3 regions of the Devosia sp. GW821-FHT12F11 genome follow, and region 3 is predicted to be linked to each of the others. Evidence: predicted binding sites of a transcription regulator. Region 3 holds the regulator's gene; each other region holds the start of a gene.
The links. The regulator LexA, encoded in region 3, represses DNA repair genes until DNA is damaged. The targets are predictions, from matches to a motif close to TGTTCNNNNTGTGTTCNG.

Region 1: the regulator LexA is predicted to act here: its motif matches at 5,300-5,317, upstream of AC1ROK_RS21725 (2'-5' RNA ligase family protein).
Region 2: the regulator LexA is predicted to act here: its motif matches at 2,673-2,690, upstream of dinB (DNA polymerase IV).

Annotation. Positions count from the first base shown of each region.
Region 1 covers NZ_JBXAPX010000008.1:52,519-59,842, reverse strand. Annotated here, with positions in the region: gene AC1ROK_RS21745 (SDR family NAD(P)-dependent oxidoreductase) at 1-557, opposite strand, end outside; gene purF (amidophosphoribosyltransferase) at 801-2,291, opposite strand; gene AC1ROK_RS21735 (CvpA family protein) at 2,384-3,034, opposite strand; gene radA (DNA repair protein RadA) at 3,159-4,547, opposite strand; gene AC1ROK_RS21725 (2'-5' RNA ligase family protein) at 4,628-5,242, opposite strand; gene AC1ROK_RS21720 (enolase C-terminal domain-like protein) at 5,441-6,655, shown strand; gene AC1ROK_RS21715 (S41 family peptidase) at 6,633-7,324, shown strand, end outside.
Region 2 covers NZ_JBXAPX010000001.1:303,340-310,663, reverse strand. Annotated here, with positions in the region: gene AC1ROK_RS01595 (serine hydrolase domain-containing protein) at 1-483, opposite strand, end outside; gene AC1ROK_RS01590 (dihydrofolate reductase family protein) at 623-1,189, shown strand; gene dinB (DNA polymerase IV) at 1,402-2,649, opposite strand; gene AC1ROK_RS01580 (NAD(P)-dependent alcohol dehydrogenase) at 2,755-3,720, shown strand; gene AC1ROK_RS01575 (phosphotransferase) at 3,830-4,570, opposite strand; gene AC1ROK_RS01570 (NAD(P)-dependent oxidoreductase) at 4,570-5,220, opposite strand; gene AC1ROK_RS01565 (MarR family winged helix-turn-helix transcriptional regulator) at 5,225-5,659, opposite strand; gene AC1ROK_RS01560 (SDR family NAD(P)-dependent oxidoreductase) at 5,744-6,547, shown strand; gene AC1ROK_RS01555 (polysaccharide deacetylase family protein) at 6,666-7,324, shown strand, end outside.
Region 3 covers NZ_JBXAPX010000009.1:122,569-129,892, reverse strand. Annotated here, with positions in the region: gene AC1ROK_RS23900 (MFS transporter) at 1-1,132, shown strand, start outside; gene lexA (transcriptional repressor LexA) at 1,331-2,053, shown strand; gene AC1ROK_RS23890 (2-dehydro-3-deoxygalactonokinase) at 2,365-3,270, shown strand; gene AC1ROK_RS23885 (2-dehydro-3-deoxy-6-phosphogalactonate aldolase) at 3,274-3,885, shown strand; gene AC1ROK_RS23880 (SMP-30/gluconolactonase/LRE family protein) at 3,882-4,754, shown strand; gene AC1ROK_RS23875 (beta-galactosidase) at 4,762-6,720, shown strand; gene AC1ROK_RS23870 (ComEC/Rec2 family competence protein) at 6,689-7,324, opposite strand, start outside.

The DNA of each region.
Region 1 (7,324 bases), on a different contig from region 3:
ACGTTGACCCGCACCGGCGTGATGCCGCCGACTTCGGCGGCGTAGCTCTTGGCCAGCGCCTCGACCGCGGCCTTGCTCGCCGCATATGGTCCCCAGTTGGCGCGCGCCGAACGCGCTGACGACGAGGAGACGATCACCACGCGGCCCGCCACCGACTGGCGCAGCAGCAGGTCGAGCGAGCGGATCAGCCGGTAATTGGCGGTGACGTTGAGGCCCATCAGCTTGTCGAATTCCTTGGGTTCGACATGCGCCAGCGGCCGCAACTCGCTCAGCATCGCCGCATTGGCGACGAACCCGTCGAGGTGCCCCCAGCGCTCGAAGATTGCGTGCCCAAGTCGGTCGATGCCGTCGAAATCGCTGAGGTCCATCGGCACCAGCGTCGTGCTGCCGCCGGCCTGCTGAATCTCGTCATCGAGCTCTTCGAGCCCCCCGATGGTGCGCGCCACCGCAATCACATGCGCCCCGCGCCGCCCCGCTTCCAGCGCCGCCTGATAGCCGATGCCGCGCGACGCGCCGGTAACGAGGACGATCTTGCCGGCAAGCGAGTTGGTGGTCATGCGTGGGGTTCCCGTGAGTTTCGGCTCGGGTTCTAGCGGGGGAGGGGCAGAGGCGCCAGTGCGGCTGATGGTCCGCTCACGCCGGAGCGAGAAGAGCCCCCACTCCTGTCCCTCCCCGCAAGGCGGAGGGAGACGCCATCACCAGAGCCGGTGTTCTGGTCTCCTCCCCCTTGCGGGGGAGGGACAGGGTGGGGGGTATCCTCGAGCCCGGATCGACGAGCTGCCACTGGTACTTACGTCCTGTCAGCTCGCTTCCTTCATCAACGACAGCGTCTTGGGATCGTTCTTGCTGCGGCCGTTGAGGTCGGTGAGCTTGGTCGGGTAGTCGCCGGTGAAGTGGTGGTCGGTAAACTGTGGGCTGAGCGGATTGCGCTTCACCCCGCCGACCGCGTCATAGAGCCCGTCGATCGAGAGGAAGGCGAGGGAATCCGCGCCGATGAACCGGCACATCGACTCGAGGTCGGGGTGCTGGTTGGCGAGCAGGTTCTCCGGGTCCGGGGTGTCGATGCCGTAATAGTCGGAGTGGAAGATCATCGGCGAGGCGACGCGGATATGCACCTCGCGCGCGCCCGCTTCACGGATCATCTGCACAATCTTCACCGAGGTGGTGCCGCGGACGATCGAATCGTCGATCAGCACCACGCGCTTGCCTTCGATCTCGGCCCGGTTGGCCGAGTGTTTCAGCTTCACGCCGAAAGCGCGGATCGACTGCGTCGGTTCGATGAAGGTGCGGCCGACATAGTGGTTGCGAATGATGCCGAGCTCGAACGGGATGCCGCTCGCCTGCGCATAGCCGATTGCCGCCGGCGTGCCGCCGTCGGGCACCGGCACCACCACATCGGCTTCTACCGGAGCTTCCCCGGCGAGATTGATGCCCATGCGCTTGCGTGCCGAATAGACCGGGCGGCCGGCGACGATCGAGTCGGGCCGGGCGAAGTAGACATACTCGAACAGGCAGATGCGCTCGGGGCGGGGCGCGAACGGTTTCACCGAGTCGATGGTGATCGAGCCATCGGGCTGGGTCTCGCAGATCACCACTTCGCCGTTCTCGACGTCGCGAACGAACTTGGCGCCGATAATGTCGAGCGCGCAGGTCTCGGAGGCAAAGATCGGCTTGCCGTCGAGATCGCCCAGCACCAGCGGGCGGATGCCGTTGGCATCGCGTGCGCCGATCAGCTTGGTGCGGGTCATCGCCACCAGCGCGAAGGCGCCCTCGAGATGCATCAGTGCATCGATGAAGCGATCCGAGGACGCGATTTTCTTGGAGCGGGCGATCAGGTGCAGCACCACCTCGGTATCCGAGGTCGACTGGCAGATGGCGCCCTGCGAGATCAGCTGCTTCCTGAGCGTCAGGCCGTTGGTGAAGTTGCCGTTATGGGCGATGGCGATGCCGCCGACTTCCAGTTCGGCGAACAGCGGCTGCACGTTGCGCAGGATCGTCTCGCCGGTGGTGGAGTAGCGGACATGGCCCATGGCGAGGTGGCCGGGCAGGCGCCCGACAGTCGCGGGGTCGGTAAAGTGATCGCCGACGAGGCCGAGCTGGCGTTCCGAATGGAACTGTTTGCCGTCGAAGCTGACGATGCCCGCCGCTTCCTGTCCGCGGTGTTGCAGCGCGTGCAGGCCGAGCGCGGTGAGGGTTGCAGCCTCGGGGTGGCCGAGGATGCCGAACACGCCGCACTCTTCGCGCAGCGTATCATGGTCCCATTCCGCGATCGGTTTGGCGTTCTGGGTCATCGGGCACCTCCAGGGTTCAGGTCGGGCCAAACAAGACGGGACCGCAGATGCGGCCCCGTTCACGAATATGCAATGCGCTCACCCGAATTTCATCAGGCGTTGGGCGCGGCCCCCTCGGCCGGCGGCTCCAGCGGCGCGTCGTTCTCGAGCTGGTCGGTGCCCTCTTCATTGGGCACGTCGGCATCCGGCGTCGGCACGTCGTCGGGCGAAGCATCCTCGCCAGTGCCGCCACCGGCGCCACGCTGCAGGATGTCGGTGACCTGCTTCTCGAGATCAGGCGGCAACAGCGCGATTAGGCTGTCGCCGAAATTGCGAAGGATCGGCAGCGAGCGCGACTCGGCCGCCCAGGAGGGCAGGTTCGAGGGCATCAGCCACAGCCCGAAGACCACCACGATCACCGCAATCAGCACGCCACGGGCGACGCCGAAGATGAAGCCCAGCGTGCGGTCGAGCGGCCCGATACGGCTGTCGACGACGAAATCGGCGATCCGCATGGTGATCAGGTGGAGGATGATCAGCGCCACGATGAAGGTGCCGAGCACCGTCACGATGTCGGCCACGATCGGTTCGGCGATATAGCCGCGCGCGATTTCCTTGTGGTTGAAATAGGCATAGGCGGCGATTGCCGCGGAGCCCGCCCAGGTCGCTAACGACAGGATTTCACGCGTGAATCCGCGGGCCGTAGCCAGGATCGCCGAAATCAGGACGAGAACGCCGATGCCGACGTCAAATGCAGTCAACATAGAGAAAATCCGCCCCTGGGACCCGCTTCAGGGTCCCGTGTAACCATTAATCGTGGCAAAGCCAAGCACGGAGGACGAGGTGCATGGCCGATGTTCACGGAAAGCAGGAAGCGTGGCCAAAGCGCTACTCTGCCGCCTGCCGCTGACCACGCGCGGCGATCCGTCCGATGAGCTCGGCGAGCTCCGCATACTCGCCCACCGCAATGCCGTTAGGCACGTCCCCCTTGCCCAGCCGGCCGGTTACCGCCCCTTGGAAACCGAGCTTCTGCGCTTCGCGCAGGCGCTGCGCAGCATGCGCCACCGGGCGTACGCCGCCGGCCAGCGAGATCTCGCCGAAATACACGTTTGAGGAGGGGAGCGGCGAGCCGGTGAGCGACGAGATCAGCGCCGCCGCCACGGCGAGGTCAGCCGCCGGCTCGTTGATCTTCAGGCCGCCCGCGACGTTGAGGTAGATATCATTGGCGCCAATCCGCACTCCGCAGCGGGTCTCCAGCACCGCCAGCACCATCGAGAGCCGCGACGAATCCCAGCCGATCACCGCGCGCCGCGGCGTGCCGAGCGGCGAGGGCGAGACCAGCGCCTGCACCTCGCACAGCATCGGTCGCGTGCCTTCCATGCCGGCGAACACCGCGGAGCCCGCCGCATCCTTGTCGCGCTGGTCGAGGAACAGCGCCGAGGGGTTGGCCACTTCGCGCAAGCCCAGCGTCGACATCTCGAACACGCCGATCTCGTCGGTGGCGCCGTAGCGATTCTTCACGCCACGCAGGATGCGGAAGGTGTGGCTGGCATCGCCCTCGAAATACAGCACCGCATCGACCAGGTGCTCGACGACACGCGGCCCGGCAATCTGCCCGTCCTTGGTGACGTGCCCGACCAGCACCACGGCGGCGCCGGATTTCTTGGCGAAGCGAGTCAGCGCCTGCGCCGAGGTGCGCACCTGCGTGACGGTGCCAGGCGCGCTCTCCACCCGGTCCGTCCACAGCGTCTGGATCGAATCGATAATCACCAGATCCGGCGGCGGGCCGTTCTGCAGCGTGGCGAGGATGATCTCGACATTGGTTTCCGATGCCAGCAGCACGGCACGGTCACCCAGCCCCAGCCGCTGCGCTCGAAGCCGGATCTGGGCCACGGCTTCTTCGCCCGAGACATAGACGATACGCCGGCCGCGTTCGGCCAGCGCAGCTGCCGCCTGCAGCAGCAGCGTGGATTTGCCGATGCCCGGATCGCCGCCGATCAGCACGGCGGAACCCATGACGAAACCGCCACCAGTCACCCGGTCGAGCTCACCGATCCCGGTCTCGACCCGCGCCGCTGTCTCCGTTTCGCCGGCCAGCGGCAACAGCTCAATCGGCCGTCCACCGGCGATTGCCGATTTCGGCCCGGCGCCGACACCCGAATCGACGATTTCCTCGACGATGGTGTTCCACTCGCCGCACGCCTCGCACCGGCCCTGCCACTTGGTGGTCAGGGCGCCACACGCCTGGCAGACATAGGAGGTTTTGGTTCGCGCCATAAGATGCCCCGAGGAGTCGACGAGAGGTAGCCGACTATGGGGGCAAAGGCAAGAACGAAGAGTGAACAACATCAGCGGTGCTACCGCCGCGGCCACTCGCCAATCACCTCATACCGTCCCTGCCCATAAAAGCTCCGCACCAGCGCGAATCCATCCACCCGCAGCGTCGGCGGCCGCTCCAACACCACCTCGGGCGCATTCACCCTGTCGTAGCAGAGCGTCAGGTGGAACGCCTCACTGGGGGCCGAGCGCACCTCGAAGCCGCGCTCCAGCATGCCCCAGCGCAGCAGCCGGGCGAGTTCGACCAGCGGCGTGTCCGAGCCGGGCCTGAGCGCCAACGGCGGCGAACCCACCTTGCGGCGGAAGCTGCCGATCCGGGTGAGCGTGATGTCGAACGGCTGGAAGCCGATCGCGTCACCGGTGGCCATTGCCAGGGCGAGGTCGCTACCGCTCAGCTCCTGGTAGAATCCGACCCCGACCAGCGAGATATGGAGCGTCGTAGCCGGCAGCAGCGCCGCGGTGATGCCATGGAGGCGGCGCTGTTCGTCGACCAGCTCCTGCAAGGCCGGCCTGATCCCGCCGCCCACCAGCACGGCGAAAAACACCGGGTCGCGCCCCTGGCGCGGCGGTACCCTGATGGACTTGAGTGGCCGCGTGTCCTCAGCGAACATCGACAGCTGTGGCAGATCGGTCATCTCATCGGTCCTCCGTTTTAGGGAGAAACAGGGAACCAGTGAGGCTGAAGCGCAGTCAAGAACAAAAAGAGAACAAACTTGAACTAAGGTGCGCGTCCGCCCTTCGCACAACTTGCCTATCGCGTCCGCCGTTGCGAAGCTCTCCCGGGACTCCGAACGGCCCGACCAGCGGCCGGAACAAGCAGACATAGGGAAGAGATGACCAAGATCACCGGGATCGAGACGATCCGTACGCGCGCCGACGGCACCTGGCTGTTCGTCAAGGTCCTGACCGATCAGCCCGGCCTCTACGGCATCGGCTCGGCCTCCGATCACTACCGCGCCAAGGTGGTGCAGGCGGCGATCGAGAACGTCACGCCCCTGCTGATCGGCCGCGACGTCAGCCGCATCGAGGATATCTGGCAGTCCGTCTATACCCAGAGCTACTGGCGCAACGAGGCCATCGGCAACACCGCGCAGGCCGGCATCGACATGGCGCTGTGGGACATCAAAGGCAAGGAAGCCGGCATGCCGGTGTACCAGTTGCTAGGCGGCAAGACCCGCAGCGCAGTCGCGGCCTATGCCCACGCCCAGGGCAACTCGCTCACCGAGCTCGAGGACGATGTCCGCCGCTACTGGGAGGAGGGCTATACCGTCATCCGCTGTCAGCTCGGCAATTACGGCGGCGGCGGCTTCCTCGATCGCGCCAATGCCCGCGGGCCGAAGAACCACTGGCCGCAGGACAAGGCCTTCGACGACGACGCCTACCTTCAGGCCATCCCGGAGATGTTCGCGCATCTGCGCGACAAACTGGGCTGGGGGCCGAAATTCACCCACGACGTGCACGAGCACCTCGCCCCGACCAATGCGGTGCAACTCGCAAAACTCCTTGAGCCCTATCGGCTCTACTTCCTCGAGGACCTGCTCTCGCCCGAGCAGGTCGGCTGGTATCGCCAGGTGCGCCAGCAATGCGCCACCCCGCAGGCGATGGGCGAGCTGTTCGTCAATCCGCACGAATACCTGCCGCTCATCACCGAGCGGCTGATCGATTTCGTTCGCGTCCGTATCTCGAAGGGCGGCGGCATCACCCAGGCGCGGAAGATCGCGACGCTCTGCGAATGGTTCGGCGTACAGACCGCCTGGCAGGAGGGCGGCGACAACGATCCGGTCAACCAGATGGCGGCGATGCATGTCGACCTCGCCTCCACTGCCTTCGGCATCCAGGAGGAGAACCACTTCAAGCCCGAAGAGTACGAGCTGTTCCCCGGTCACGCCGTGCTCGAGGGCGGCTACCTCTACGGCAACGAGCAACCCGGCCTCGGCCTCGACATCGACGTGAAGAAGGCCGAAGCGCTGCTCGATCCGGATAAGGCGGCGAAGTCGCACTACATGGCCGAAGACCGCCGCCGCGATGGCGGCATCGTCCGGCCGTAGCGAGTGCCGACGGGCGATTGAGGGGAGGCGGACTATCGGAAGCTCCATTGACTGGCAGGCGGAACTCGCTCACCTGGCCAAAGGGATCGTCATCCGGCATCGACAGCCGTTCCACCTCATCTCGCGCGCGGCATTCGAGGCGCAGGTTGCCGAGCTGTCTGTCCGGCTGCCCTTGCTGCCTGACGAGGCAAAGGTCGTCGCGCTGCGCAGCATCGCGGCCAGCATCGGCGACGGCCACACCTTCGTCGCCGCGCCGCCACGGCCGAAATTCCCGGTCGAGTTCTGCTGGTTCGGCGATGACCTCACGGTGGTTCGCGCCACGGCAGCCCACCGCAAGCTGATCGGCGCCCGACTGTTGGCGATCGGCGAGCAGCCGGCGGCGCTCGTGCAGAGCCGGCTGAACTGGCTCATCCCGCAGGGCGAGAACGGCGGCTATGTGCTGGCGCGCAGTGTCGAACTGCTGCGGGAGCCCGAGGTGCTCGCTGCTCTGGGCCTCCCGCCCCTGTTTCGCCTCGTCGATGCCGCCGGAACTGAACTGGTCGTGACGCTGCGGCCAGACGACGAGCCGCTGCTGACCTTCGAGCATGTTCCACTCTCGATGCAACGCATGAACGAACCGTTCTGGTTCTCGCGCCTCGCCGAACGGGATGCGGTCTACGTGCAGTTTCG
Region 2 (7,324 bases), on a different contig from region 3:
GCCGCTGCGCATTGCCAGCAGCGCGCCCAGCGTGACGCCGGCGAGGCCGCGATCGTCGGGCAAGAGCTCGCCCAGAGTCTGGTCGAGGTTCTTGAGCCGGCCTTCGGCCAGCGCCTTGTAGATCAGCGCGCCGACGAGGCTCTTGGCCATCGAGAACGAGTTGAAGCGGGTTTCGGCGGAGAGACCCGACGCGTAGTGCTCGAGTTCGAGCCGACCGGCGCGGGCGACGAGCAAGGCCTTGCCGCGCTTTTCGGTGAAGGCGGCCTCGAGGTCGGGTTGCAATGGACGGGTGCTGGCCGTGTCGGCGACGTGCAGATCACGCGGCGTTGCGGCGCCCTCGATGCTGGCGAAGTGGCCGGGCGCCGGCCAGATGAGCGGTGGCACACCTTCGGCGACCAGCTGCGGCAGGTAGGGAGCATAGGCGAGGGTGGCCGTCACCGCACCAGCCAGCACCAGCACCAGCGCGATCAGCAGTCTGCGCAACGAAATCCCCCAAAACCCCTGGCGCAAATGGCTCGCAGGCACGGATGGCGGAAATGCGGCTGCTGCTTGACAGGGTTGACCTCCCGTCGTAATCAACAATTATGTTGATTAACAATCCTGTTGATTACGGAGAAGGCAAATGAACAAGCTCATCAGCACACACTGGATCAGCCTCGACGGTTTCATCGCCGGCCCGATGGGCGAGATGGACTGGATCCGCGGCGACGACCAGCTGTCGAGTTACGAGATCGGGCTGGTCAACGGCGCCGGCAGCCTGCTGCTCGGCAAGGGCACCTACCAGGATTTCGCGCAGTACTGGCCGGCCGTTCCCGCCAACCCCAATGCCGCGGCGTGGGAGAAGACCTATGCCGAGCGGATCAATGCGCTGCACAAGGTGGTGATCTCGCACAACCTGCAGGCGGCGAAGTGGCCGACCTCGGAGCTGTGGCGCGAGCTCGATGCGGCCAGGGTCAAGGAATTCAAGGCGCGTTCGGGTGGCGACATCCTCACCTATGGCAGTGCCACCATCGTGCAGCAACTGACCAATCTCGGTCTGGTCGATGAGTACCACTGGCTGATCCACCCGATCGTGCTCGGCAAAGGCCGGCGGTTGCTCGACAACCTGGAGCGGCGCTTCGATATCGAGCTAGTCGACAGCGAACGCTTCGATAGCGGGGTGGTGAAGCTGATCTATCGCAGGGTGTAACGCTCATCGCCGGTGAGGGCACCCAAGCTTGCCTCACCCACAGGGTCGTGCCCCACCCACCGGGTCATTCCCGCGAAAGCGGGAACCTCTGTTTTAGTGCCCACTGCACGATCGCAAACGGAGTTCCCCGCTTTCGCGGGGATGACACCGAGTTTGGGGGACTGGTACGGGGTGACACCATGGATGGGGGAGGTCAGTGCCCAGTAGGCTGGCTACAGCGGCTTCTCCGCCAAGCCGCGGAAGGCGTCGGGGACCGAGCGATCGAGCTCCAGCGTCGCCGAGGCATAGCCGATGGCTTCGCGGCCGAAGCGGGTGCGGACCGCATCCATGGCGCGATCGGCGATGAGGCGCGAGGCGCCGCGCCGGGTGCCGGGGCGGCGGGCTTCGTCGCTAAAGCCCAGCGGCAGTTCGAGCTGTACCAGCGGATCGCGTTCCAGCTGCGCCACCGAGATGGCCAGCAGCGTGATGGTGCGCTCGTCGGGGTGATCGGCCTGGACGACGCGCACCAGGTCCTCGGCGATCTCGGCCAGGCTGACGGTGGCCGAAATCGGCTGGTCGATGGTGATCGAGCGGGTGACGGCGCGCAGGTCGCGGAAGCGGACGCGCGCGGTGATGGTGTGGCCGTGCCAGGATTTCACCCTGAGCCGCGAGGCGATGCGATCGGCGAGATGGTGCAGGGTCGGGCGGTAGATGCGCTCGATGAACGGCTTCTTGCCGAGCGCCGACTGGGCCCCGGCGGAGCGGGCGCGCTGGTTGGTGACGATGCCCCTTGGATCGCGGTTCCAGGCCAGTGCGCTGAGCTTTTCGCCGGCGGCATGGCCGAGGATGCGCTGCACCCACTCGGTGCGCTGCTCGGCCAACTGGCCGATGGTGAGGATGCCCTCATCCTCGAGCTTGCCCTCGGTGACGGGGCCGACGCCCCACATCAGCCCGACCGGCAGCGGGTGCAGGAACTCCAGCTCGCGCGAGGGATCGACGACGACGAGGCCATCGGGCTTGGCCACCTGCGAGGCGATCTTGGCGAGGTGCTTCGTGCGCGCCACGCCGACCGAGATGGGGAGGCCGAGCTCGGCGCGGACCCGGGCGCGAACCGTGCGGGCGATGCTTTCGGGGCTGCCGAACAGGTGCTCGCAGCCGGCGACATCGGCAAAGGCTTCGTCGATCGAGATGCGCTCGACCAGCGGGGTGTAGTCGTCGAGGATGCCGATCGCCGCGTCGCCTAGCCGCTGGTACTCCTCGAAATGCCCGCCGGTGAAGATCAGCTCGGGGCAGAGCTCCTTGGCCGCCCAGCCCGACATGCCGCCATGCACCCCGAAAGCCTTGGCCTCGTACGACGCGGCCAGCACCACGCCGCCGCCGACGGCGATCGGCTTGCCGCGCAACTCCGGATTCAACAGCTGCTCGACCGAGGCGTAGAAGGCATCGAGATCGGCGTGGAGGATGGTGGCGGCGGGCTCCATCCGGGATTCTCCGTGGCGCAAATGAGAACATAAAGCGAACGAAGCCTCGGACTTGTCAAGCGGCTCGCCGGCGGCAGAGAGTGCTGCGGGGATCGGGAGGGTGCGGTGCGGGCAGTGGTCTATTCGGCATATGGCGGGGTGGAGCAACTGCGGCTCGCCGCGGTGGCGCAGCCGGTTCCGGGGCCGGGCGAGGTGCTGGTCCGGGTCAAGGCGGCGTCGCTCAATTCGTGGGATTGGGACCTGTTGCGCGGCAAGCCGTTCCTCGCGCGGTTGGGCGGGTTGTGGCGGCCGCAGCACGCGATCCTCGGCGCCGACATTGCCGGCATCGTCGAGGCTCTGGGCGCGGGAGTGGGCCGCCTGGCCGTCGGCGACAGGGTGTTCGGCGATCTCAGCGGGGCCAACTGGGGCGGGTTCGCCGAGTATGTCGCGGCGCCGGAATCGGCGTTGGCGCGGATTCCTGACGGCGTCGGTTTCGAAGCCGCTGCGGCGACGCCGCAGGCGGGGCTGCTGGCGTGGCAGGGTTTGCGTTGGAAGGGCGAGGTGCGGGCCGGTGACCAGGTGCTGGTCAATGGCGGCGGTGGTGGCGCGGGAACGTTTGCGATCCAGCTGGCCAAGCGCGCCGGCGCTGCCGTGACCGGTGTCGACCGGGCAGAAAAGCTCGAGCTGATGCGCCGGGTGGGGGCGGACCGGGTGACCGACTATCGCGCCGAGGACTTTGCCGCGGGCAGCGAGCGCTACGACCTGATCGTCGACATGGTGGCGTCGCGACCGCTGGCGCAGTATCGCCGCGTGCTCACGCCGACCGGGCGGCTGGCGGTGGTGGGCGGCACGACGCCGACCATCCTCGCGGTGGCAACACTCGGGGCGATGAGCTCGAAGCCCGACGGGCAACAGCTCGGGCTGGTGCTGCACCAGCCGGATGTCGGGCAGCTGGCGGAACTGGGCGCGCTGATCGCAACTGGCGCGGTGAAGCCGGCGATCGACCGGGTGTATCCGCTGGCGGAGACCGCCGAGGCGTTTCAACGGATCGGCGACGGGCAGGCGCTGGGGAAGCTGGTGGTGGTGCCATGAGGGGTATATCGCATCGAGCTGCGTGATGGGCCGGTGCGGGGGATACTTAGGCTCGAACCAGCCCAAAACACCGGCCGGTGGGTGGGCGAGCTTGGTGGGTCCGAAGTAGCTACCCCCGCGCCAGCGCCAGCAGCCGCTCATTCTCCTCCGGCACATTCTCGGCCAAGCGCGCGGCAGCGATGATCGGCAGCCACGCCTGGATGTCGGCTTCCGTGAGCTCGCTCGCCGCCAGGTACTGCGCGAGATACGCGTCGGCCAATTCGTGGCCGGCGCCGTGGCGCATCAGCACGTAGGAGCGGGCGACGTCGGCGGCGGGTGGGCCGGAGGTGGCGTCGGGCCAATCGACGATCATCGCCGCACCGGGTGGGCCGATGATGTTGAAGGGGTGGAAATCGCCGTGGCAGAGGCGGTTGCCTTCCGGCAGCTCGGCCAGCCGCGCCAAGAGGCTCGTGCGCAGCGCGGCATCGAGGTCGACGCGGCCGAGGCGGTCGGCGAGGCGCGGCTTCAGCGGCGAAAGGCGAACTTCGGTGCGGGCATGGATAGCGAGGTGGAGCTGTACCATCGCCTCGAGCGCTGCGGGCAGCAGCCCCGGATCGGCGCTGGCGAGGCTCGCGAGCGGCTCGCCGGGGGCGCGGTCCATGACGAGGCCCCAGCGGCCGGCATAGGGGCCGGCCTGGTGCACCGCCGGGGTCGGGAGGCGGTGCTCGCCGACAATGGCGAGGATGGCGGCTTCGCCGAAGGCCACCGAGCGATTGGTGGGGTCGCGATAGAGCTTCAGCACGTGGTCGCCGTAGTGGAAGGCTTCGGCCATCTTGCCGGAGCCGAGCAGCGGGCCGATCTTCTGATCCATCAGCTGAGCGCCGCCTTGAGGGCAGCGGCGATGGTTTGGGTGCCGCGGGTGAGCTGGAAGACCTTGCCGGCCGTCTTGGGCTCTTCGAGTAGCGCCAGGGTGACCGCCGCAACGTCCTCTCGCGGCACCGATTCCTCGTTGATCGCCTGCTGGCTCAGCAACACCTTACCGGTGCCGCCGCCATCGGTGAGTTCGCCCGGCTCGAGGATGGTCCAGTCGAGGCTGGAGCCGGTGATGAACTTCGCCGCGGCGCGCTTCTGCTTGTAATAGTCCTTCATCTCGTCATCCATCGAGCGGGTGGAAAGCCCGGTGCTGGCGCCGATGGCGGAGATCGAGAGGTAGCGCTTCACTCCGGCATTCTCGGCAGCATGCACGGTGCGGCGGGTGCCGATGCGATCGAGCGCGCTGCTTTCGCCGGCGGCCGAGCCGGCGGCGAACACCACGGCATCGGCGCCCTTCATGGTGGCGGTGAAATCGCTCAGCGGCGATTTGTCGAGATCGAGCACGATGGTCTCGGCGCCACGCTTCACCGTTTCGGCCATGCGTTTGGGGTTGCGGATGGTAGCGACCACCGAGTGGCCGGCGGCCACCAGCTTTTCGACGATCAGGATGCCGGTGCGGCCGCTGCCGCCGATGACGATGATGCGCATGAGGTCACCTGTCGGTGGTTGATGGGGTGAGCTTTGAAAACAGGCGGTGCAGCGTTTCGAGCTCGGCGCTGCTCAGGGCGGCGAGGCCGGGCGGTGGCACGCGGAACTCGGCCAGCAGCGCGGTCTGGGTCTCGAGACCCAGCGGGGTGAGGGCGACGAGCTTCACCCGCCGGTCGGTGGGCGAGGGGCGGCGCTCGACATAGCCGGCCTGCTCCAGCCGATCGACCACCCAGGTGGTGTTCGAGGGGTCGCTGTTGAACTGCCGCGCCAGCTCGCCGATCGGACGTCCCACGGTGTCGAGGCTGTTGAGGATGCGCGAATCGTTGGGCGTCAGGCCGCGCCGCTGCAGGCTCTCGCTGCGCTGCGGGTTGGTGCTGATGAAGAAATCGAACATCAGCCGCCAGGTGTCGGCGGCCAACTCAGCGGTGGCAGGTTTCATGCGCGCAGCCTAGCACGAGCTGGTCCCTTGCATATATTTCGAGTAGTACCATATTTGCTATGCAACAAATAACGGAGCATGACGATGAGCGGACGGCATGACGGCAAGGTGGCGCTGGTCGCCGGGGCCAGCAAGGGCATTGGCGCCGCAACGGCCGAGCTGTTGGCGCAGGAGGGGGCGGCAGTGGTGCTGGTGGCGCGGTCGGTGGAGCCGACCAAGGTGCTGGCCGAGCGCATTCGCCAGGCGGGAGGCCGGGCCCTCGTGGTCGCGGCGGATGTGGCTGATGACGCGGCGATGCAGCGGGCAGTAGAGGCGGGGCTCGCGGCCTTCGGGCGGCTCGACATCGCCTTCAACAATGCGACCGACGGGCCGCGGCCGGCGCCGCTGGCCGAGCTCGATCTCGACGGCTTCGATCGGGGCATCCGCACCAATGTGCGCGGCACTTTTATCGGTATGCGGCACCAGATCACGGCGATGCTCAAGACTGGCGGCGGGGCGATCGTCAACATGGCGTCCTTGGCCGGGGTGATCGGGGTGTCGGGGCTTGCCGCCTATGTGTCCGGCAAGGCCGGGATCATCGGGCTCAGCAAGGTCGCGGCGCTCGACTATGCGGATCGCGGCATCCGGGTGAACGTGGTGGCGCCGGGGCCGATCCTCGCCCACCATCTCGAGGCGGCGGGCCCCGAAGCGCAGCGGCAGGCCGGGCTCGCGACGCCGATGCGGCGGATCGGGCGTGTGGAGGAAGTGGCGCAGGTGGTGAGCTGGCTTGCCTCGGATGCGGCCAGTTTCGTTACCGGCGCAGTGGTTCCGATCGATGGCGGGCAGAGCGCCGGCAACAAGATCCAGAACACCTATCGGCAGGGCGAACCGATGCAGGCGGCGGGCTAGAGCGCTTTCAGGAAAAGTTGCAGACTTTTCCGGTTCGAAAGCGCGACAGCGAACCCAGACTCCCGCGCTACGCCCGACGGCTGCTACACAGCTGGCGGAGAACGAGGGAGACGATTCGATGCAGGCGCTGCGGCAGGTGGTGGTGCACCACGACGATCTGGGGGCGAGCTGGAGCGCAAACATGGCGTTCCTCGAGCTCTGCGAGCAGGGCGTGGTGACCTGCGGCTCGGTGATGGTGCCGTGCCCATGGTTCCCGCATATGGCGCAACTGGCCCGCGACAACCCCGAACTCGATATCGGCGTGCACCTGACGCTGACATCAGAGTTCGACCGCTTCCGCTGGCGGCCGATGACCGGCACCGCCGATAACGGCATGTGCGACGCCGAAGGCTTCATGCCGCGCCGGGTGGCGGATATGCAGGGTGCGGACGTGGCGGCGGTGGAGGCCGAGTTGCGGGCGCAGATCGATGCGGCGCTGGCGGCCGGCATCGACGTCACGCATCTCGATGCGCATATGGGCACGGTGTGGTTGCCGGAGTTCGTCGAGCTTTATGAACAGCTTGGCGCCGACTATGCGCTGCCGATCTTCCTGCCCGGCCCGCAGGATGCCTGGGTCGAGCCGTCAGTGGCGCTCGACCGCGCCTGGGCCAAGGCAGCAGCGCGCGGCAATCCGCTGTTCGACGGCGTGGTGTCGACGCCGTTCGGCAATCTCAGCCCGACGGCGGCGGATTATCGCGGCATCCTCGACAGCGCCAAGCCAGGGCTTAACTGGGGGGC
Region 3 (7,324 bases):
CCTCCCATCTGCTCGCCGCGAGCAGATCGCCACCCGGGTGATCTTCCTCGTTGTCGGCATCGTCATGGCTGGCTTCGCCCCACTGGTGCCGCTGGCCAAACTCCGCCTCGGGCTCGACGAAGGCGCGCTCGGGCTCTTGCTGCTGTGCCTGGGGCTGGGCTCGATTCTCGCCATGCCGATCACCGGCATCCTGACTGCCAAGTGGGGCTGCCGCGCCGTGATCGCCGTCGCCTCGATCATCATGATCGGGGCTTTCCCGTTCCTCGCTATCGCCGACAGCTGGCTCAGCATGGCGGTCGCCATCGCCGTGTTCGGCGCCTCGCTGGGCACCGTCGACGTGGCGATGAACATCCAGGCGGTGAGGGTCGAGCGCGACAGCGGCCGACCGATGATGTCCGGCTTCCACGGCCTGTTCAGCCTCGGCGGCATCGCCGGGGCCGGTGGCATGAGCGCCTTGCTGGCGCTGGGCGGCCTGTCGCCGCTGGTGGCGGCTATCGCCGTCAGCGTCGTGTCGCTGCTGCTGGTTGGCTTGTCGCTGGGCGGGCTGCTGCCCTATGGCGACAATGGGCAGGAGAAGTCGCCGCTGTTCGTTCTGCCCAAGGGCGGCGTGCTGCTGCTCGGCATCCTGTGCCTCTTGACCTTCCTCGCTGAGGGATCGGTGCTCGACTGGAGCGCGGTGTTCCTGACCTCGGTCCGCGGCGCCGATATCGGTCTCGCCGGGCTCGGCTATGCCGCGTTCGCGGTAGCGATGACCGGCGGACGGCTCGCCGGCGATCGTATCCGGATGGCGCTGGGCGAGCGGCGCGTCATCGTGCTTGGCGGCTTGATCGGCGCCATCGGCTTTGCCGTGGTGCTGCTGGTTCCCTCAGCCCATGCCGGCCTCGTCGGCTACTTCCTCGTCGGCGTCGGCGCCTCCAACCTCGTGCCGGTGCTGTTCTCGGCTGCCGGTCGCACCAGGGACATGTCGCCCGGCCTCGCGATCACCGCAGTCAGTACGCTGGGCTATCTCGGTCTGCTCGCCGGTCCCGCACTGATCGGGTTCGTAGCGCACCTTGCCACTCTGCCCTTCGCCTTCGTACTGCTCTCTGCCGCCATGCTGATGGTGGCGGCAAGCTACAAGGTCGCGAAATAGCGACGGCCGCGGACCGGCAGACCGTCCGCGGTCACCGGTCCGAGTGCTGGGAGCCCTTCTTGCCAACAGCTCTCACGAGGACAAAAGCCCCCAAATCGGCGGGCTCGTAACGCAATATTCACCGCTCGATTGCAGAACATAACTGGAACACGTATAACACGTTCAGTCTTTGTTCCGATTCTGCTCACGGAGCCGCCCATGCTGACGCGCAAGCAACACGAACTGCTGATGTTCATCCACGAGCGGATGAAGGAGTCCGGTATCCCGCCCTCGTTTGATGAGATGAAGGACGCGCTCGACCTGAGGAGCAAGTCCGGTATCCATCGGCTGATCACTGCGCTCGAAGAGCGCGGCTTCATCCGGCGCCTGCCCAACCGGGCCCGGGCGCTCGAAGTGATCAAGCTGCCGGATTCGATGAACCCGTCACTCGGCGGCCGCAAGGCTCGCTTCGAGCCCTCGGTCATCGAAGGCAACCTCGGCAAGGTGGCAACACCTCCGGCGCGCCCATCGGCGCCCGTGGTCAACGCCGACTCCTACCGGGCCGTGACCATCCCGGTGATGGGCCGCATCGCAGCGGGCACGCCGATCGAAGCGATCCAGACCCACAGCCATACCATCATGGTGCCACCCGAAATGCTCGGGCCAGGCGAGCACTATGCACTCGAAGTGCGCGGTGACTCGATGATCGACGCCGGCATCTTCGATGGCGATACCGTGCTGATCAAGAAGCAGGACGCGGCTTCGACCGGCGAGATCGTCGTCGCCCTTGTCGATGACGAGGAAGCGACCCTGAAGCGGCTCCGCCGTCGCGGCAATTCCGTTGCGCTCGAAGCGGCCAACCCGGCCTACGAGACCCGTATCTTCCCGCCCGACCGGGTCAAGGTGCAGGGCCGGCTGGTCGGCCTGCTGCGCAAGTACTGATTTACTGACCCCTCCGCCAACTGGGTCCTTGGGTCGGCAGCTTGCCGGCCCTTTTTCTTTGAAGCTGCGCTGCTTTCTTATGAAACCGCGGTCCTTTCTTGGGAAAACAGATTGGCCGGCCGATTATTGCACTAGGGTCGGCCCGGCAAAGACGGTACGGTCCGCGCCGCCACAGGAGGCCTCAGGTGTCTTCAGGCAGCGCCGCCATGCAAATGGCCGTCGCGATCGTACCAGGAGAGTGGACAACCTTCCCGATCGCGCTTTAGCGGCATGGCGGTGCGCAGCAAACATGCAGCGCCAGGGAGAAGGTTTTGGCAGCAGAGGTCGAATGGGTTGCCGTTGATTGGGGCACTTCCAATCTGCGCGCATGGGGCATCGACGCCGGCGGCGAGATCGCCTTCGCGCGCTCGTCGCCGGATGGCATGGGTCGCCTCAGCCGCGAACAGTACCCCGATGTGCTGACCTCGCTGCTCAGCGGTGTCGCCGAGGACATCGAAGACGTGCTGATCTGCGGCATGGCCGGTGCCCGGCAAGGCTGGATCGAGGCCCCCTATCTCGACGCCCCGGCCGAGCTCGGCCGCCTTGCACAGGGCGCGGTGGCGCCCGACATGCCCGGCCCGCTAACCCCCCGCATTCTTCCCGGCGTCTGCCTGCGTGATGTCGGCGCCGAAGACGTGATGCGCGGCGAGGAAACCCAGTTGCTGGGCCTGTCGTCGTTGCTCCCGGGGTTCTCCGGCCTGGCGGTGATGCCCGGCACCCACAGCAAATGGGCGCTGCTCTGCGGCACCAGGCTGGAGCGCTTCTCGAGCGCCATGACCGGCGAGATCTTCGAACTGCTGCGCACCCACTCGGTGCTGCGTCACTCGCTGGGTGGCGAACTCGAGGGCGAAGACCGGGAGCGCGGCTTCGAAGCCGGCCTCGATCAGGGGTTGGAACGTCCCGAGCGGCTGACTGCCACGCTGTTCAAGGTTCGCGCCGGTTCGCTCCTCTCAGGACGCAGTGCACCGTGGTGCGCCGGTTTCCTCTCGGGGTTGCTCATCGGCGCCGAGATCGGCGGCCAGCGCGACTGGATCGGCGAAGCCGAGATCCCATTGGTCGGCAGCGTCGGCCTTTGCGGGCTCTACCAGATGGCTTTCGCCCGGCTGGGCGCCAGCACCCGCATCATCGATGCAACCGACGCCACCCTCGCCGGCCTCAAGGCTGCAAGACAGGCATAGACCATGACCCACCGCCACATCATCGCGATCCTTCGCGGCATCACCCCTCCCGAAACCCTCGAAGTCTGCGACGCCCTGGTGCTCGCCGGCATCACCATGATCGAGGTGCCGCTGAACTCGCCGGAGGCGCTGCGCTCCATCGAGGACGCCGCAAAAGTGTTCGAGGGCCGCGCGCTGATCGGCGCCGGCACCGTGCTGAGCCGCGCCGATGTCGACGCCGTTGCTGATGCCGGCGGCCAGTTCGTCGTCTCGCCAGACACCAATCCGGCCGTGATCGGCGCCACGATCGAGCGCGGCATGACCTCGTATCCGGGCGTGTTCTCGCCCACCGACGCTTTCACTGCCATCCGCTCTGGCGCCACGGGCCTCAAGTTCTTCCCGGCCGAAGTGCTGGGCCCCAAGGGCATCAAGGCGATGAAGGCCGTACTGCCATCAGACATTCCGCTCTACGCCGTCGGGGGCGCCAATCCCGATAATTTCACCGAGTACTTCGCCGCCGGCTGCGCCGGCTTCGGTCTCGGCACCTACATTTTCAAACCCGGCATGTCCGCCGCGGATGTGGCATTGCGCGCCACCGCGGCCGTCGCTGCCTATGACCAGGGAAAACCGCGATGAACACCAAGGCCGAGCTCTTTGTCGACAGCCGCTGCGAGCTGGGCGAAGGCCCGTTCTGGCACCCGCTGCTCGAACGCCTGTTCTGGTTCGATATCCTCAACCAGACCATGCTGAGTGCCGGGACCGATGGCCACATCGTCGACCGCATCACGTTCAAGGACACGGTCAGCGCCGGTGCGGTGATCGACAAACAGAGCCTTGCCATCGCCCAGTCGGGCGCCCTGCTCCGCTACGACTTCGCTACCGATACGACCTCGGTCATCGCCGAGATCGAAGGCGACGTTCCGACCAACCGCACCAATGACAGCCGCGTCGACCGCGCCGGCGGCTTCTGGATCGGCACCATGGGCCGCAAGGCCGAAGCCGGTGTCGGCGGCGTCTACCAGTATCGTGCCGGGCAGACCACCAAGGTGATCGAGAGCATCCGCATCCCGAACTCGATCTGCTTTTCGCCCGACGGCCGGACCGCTTACTTCACCGACTCCGGCAAGATGATCGTCAAATGCGCCACCGACCCGGCGACCGGCCTGCCGATCGGGCCGTGGGAGGACTTCTTCACCATGGAGAGCCCCGGCGGCGCCGATGGTTCAGTGGTCGATTCCGAGGGGTATCTGTGGAATGCGCGCTGGGGTGGCGGCAAGGTCATCCGCATCTCGCCCCACGGTAAGCTCGACAAGGTTGTCGAGGTCCCCGGCGTCAGCCAGGTGAGTTGTCCGGCCTTTGGCGGCAATGACCTCAAGACCCTCTACATCACCACCGCGCGCGAGCACATGACGCCCGAGCAGCTTGAACGCGAGCCGCACGCCGGCAGCGTCTTCGCCGTGGCGCTCGACGTGCCCGGCATCGCCGAACCCTTCCTCAAGCTCTGAGTCTCACGTGTCGTTTCCTGCTGTCGGCGTCTGCTACTACCCCGAACACTGGCCCGTCGAATGGTGGGAGGATGACGCGCGCCGCATGGCGGAGATCGGCATCCAGTATGTCCGCATCGGCGAGTTCGCCTGGTCGAAACTCGAGCCCCGGCCGAACGAGATGGACTTCGGCTGGCTGGTGACGGCGATGGATGTGCTCGGCAAGCATGGGCTGAAGGTCATCGTGGGCACGCCGACGGCCACGCCGCCGCGCTGGCTGCTCGACAAGATGCCCGACATGCTGGCGGTCGACCGCGATGGCCGGCCGCGCGGCTTTGGTTCGCGGCGACACTACGACTTCTCGCATCTGGGCTATCGGCGTGAGTGCGCCCGCATTACCCGGCTGCTGATCGACCACGTCGGCCAGCACAAGGCGCTCGCCGGCTGGCAGACCGACAACGAGTATGGCTGCCACGACACCGTGCACTCCTACTCGAAAGCCGCCGCGTTCGGTTTCCGGCTCTGGCTGAAGGACAAGTACAAGTCCATCGATGCGCTGAACGCCGCCTGGGGCAACGTGTTCTGGTCGATGGACTACAACAACTTCGAGCAGATCGACCCGCCGAACCTGACGGTGACCGAGGCTGCGCCGGCAGCCTGTCTCGATTTCCGTCGCTACTCCTCCGCACAAGTCGCAGCGTTCAACAAGACGCAGTACGACCTGATGAAGGCCGCACGTCCTGATCTACCCGTGATCCATAATTTCATGGGCCGCTTCACCGAGTTCGACCACTACGAAGTGGCCGAAACCCTCGATGTGGCGAGCTGGGACTCCTACCCGATCGGCCACCTCGCGGTTTCCAATGAATCCGACGAGGTGAAAGCCGCCTATTTCCGCCAGGGCGAGCCGGACGCGCAGGGCCTGCAGCACGACATCTACCGCGCCGTCGGCCATGGCCGTTGGTGGATCATGGAGCAGCAACCCGGTCCGGTGAACTGGGCCGAGTACAACCCCGATCCCCTGCCCGGCATGGCCCGCCTCTGGGCGTGGGAAGCGTTCGCGCACGGCGCCGAGGTGGTGTCTTACTTCCGCTGGCGGCAGGCGCCGTTTGCACAGGAGCAGATGCATGCCGGCCTGCTGCGCCCCGATAGCCAGCCGGCCCCTGCCTACCACGAGGCCAAGCAAGTTGCAGAGGAACTCAAGCGGCTCGGCATCGATGGGGTGGCCAACAAGGGCCGCGTCGCCATCGTCTATGACTACCAGAGCGAATGGGCATGGCGGATCCAGCCACAGGCCAAGGGGTTCTCGCACCACCAGCATGTCCGCAACGTCTATGTGCCGCTGCGCAAGCGGGGCGTCGACGTCGATATCCTGTCTCCTTCGACCACCGATTTCTCTGGTTATGACCTGGTGGTGATTCCGGCGCTGTTCGCCTGGAACGACGAGCTTCGCACCGCCATCGAGAACTTTGGCGGCCACCTGCTGATCGGTCCGCGCACCGGCTCGAAGACCGAAAACTTCTCTATCCCTACCGGTCTTGGTCCGGATCTGCCGCAGAATCTGCTCGATGCCAAAGTGGCGCGCGTCGACAGCACCGATCCCCGGCGCACTGTTTCGGTCAAGGGTGGCGGCGCTGTCGGCCACTGGCGTGAGCGGCTGGACACCGGGGCTGAGATCGTCATCGAGGACGAAGAGGATTTCCCGGTGCTGGTGGCGCAGGGAAAGCTCAATTACCTGGCAGCCAGCGGCGATCGCGCCCTGATGCAGCGGATCGTCGATCACCTGCTCGCCGAAGCCGATGTCCCGACGCTCAACCTCCCCGCGGGCGTGCGCTGCCGCACCAGAGGTAAATGGCGCGTTTACTTTAACTACGGCGATACTGTGGCAAACCTGACTGCGGCGCCCGATGAGAACGGCTACGTGCTAGGCGGCACCCAGATCGAAGCCGCCGGGGTCACGGTAGCGTTGCTCGCCACGGCCGGCTGAGTTGCGGAATAGCGGGGCGGACTTCGAAACCGCCCCGCGCCGCATCCCAGCGCAACCACTGCACGCCACCTCGGGCCAGCGCAGCTGCGTCGATCACCGTATCGGCCGCGCAGGTGGCAGGGACGGTCCGGCGGGCGATCAGCAGATCGGCCATGCCGCAATCCTCGTAGAAGCCCGCAGGGTCTCGCACGATCGCTACGGTGAAGCCCCGGCTGCTGGCGCCAAAGCAGCCGATACTGTCGCAAGTGAGCAACGAGCGAGGCTCAATGGCCTCGCCGTAGGTCTCGCGCCACACGTCGACGGCGAAACTGTCGGCCTTGCCGGCCACAAGCTGCAGGCCCGCGTCGCCCCGTAGAGCCACCGCCTGCGTGGTGTCGGCGATCAGGACGTCAGGCGGACGGTCGACGGCGAACAACAGAACCGCCGGCACCAGCAACACAGGCGCTATCAGCCGGTGCCAGCTCGAGAGGAACGTGAACCAGGCGAGCGCCGCGAGCCCGAGCAGCAGGGCGACGGGCGCCAGCAATGGACTGGCATCGAGGCCCGAACTCCAACTGGCGACGAGCCCGCCAAGCTCGAGCATCCGGTCGATCGACCACCCCAT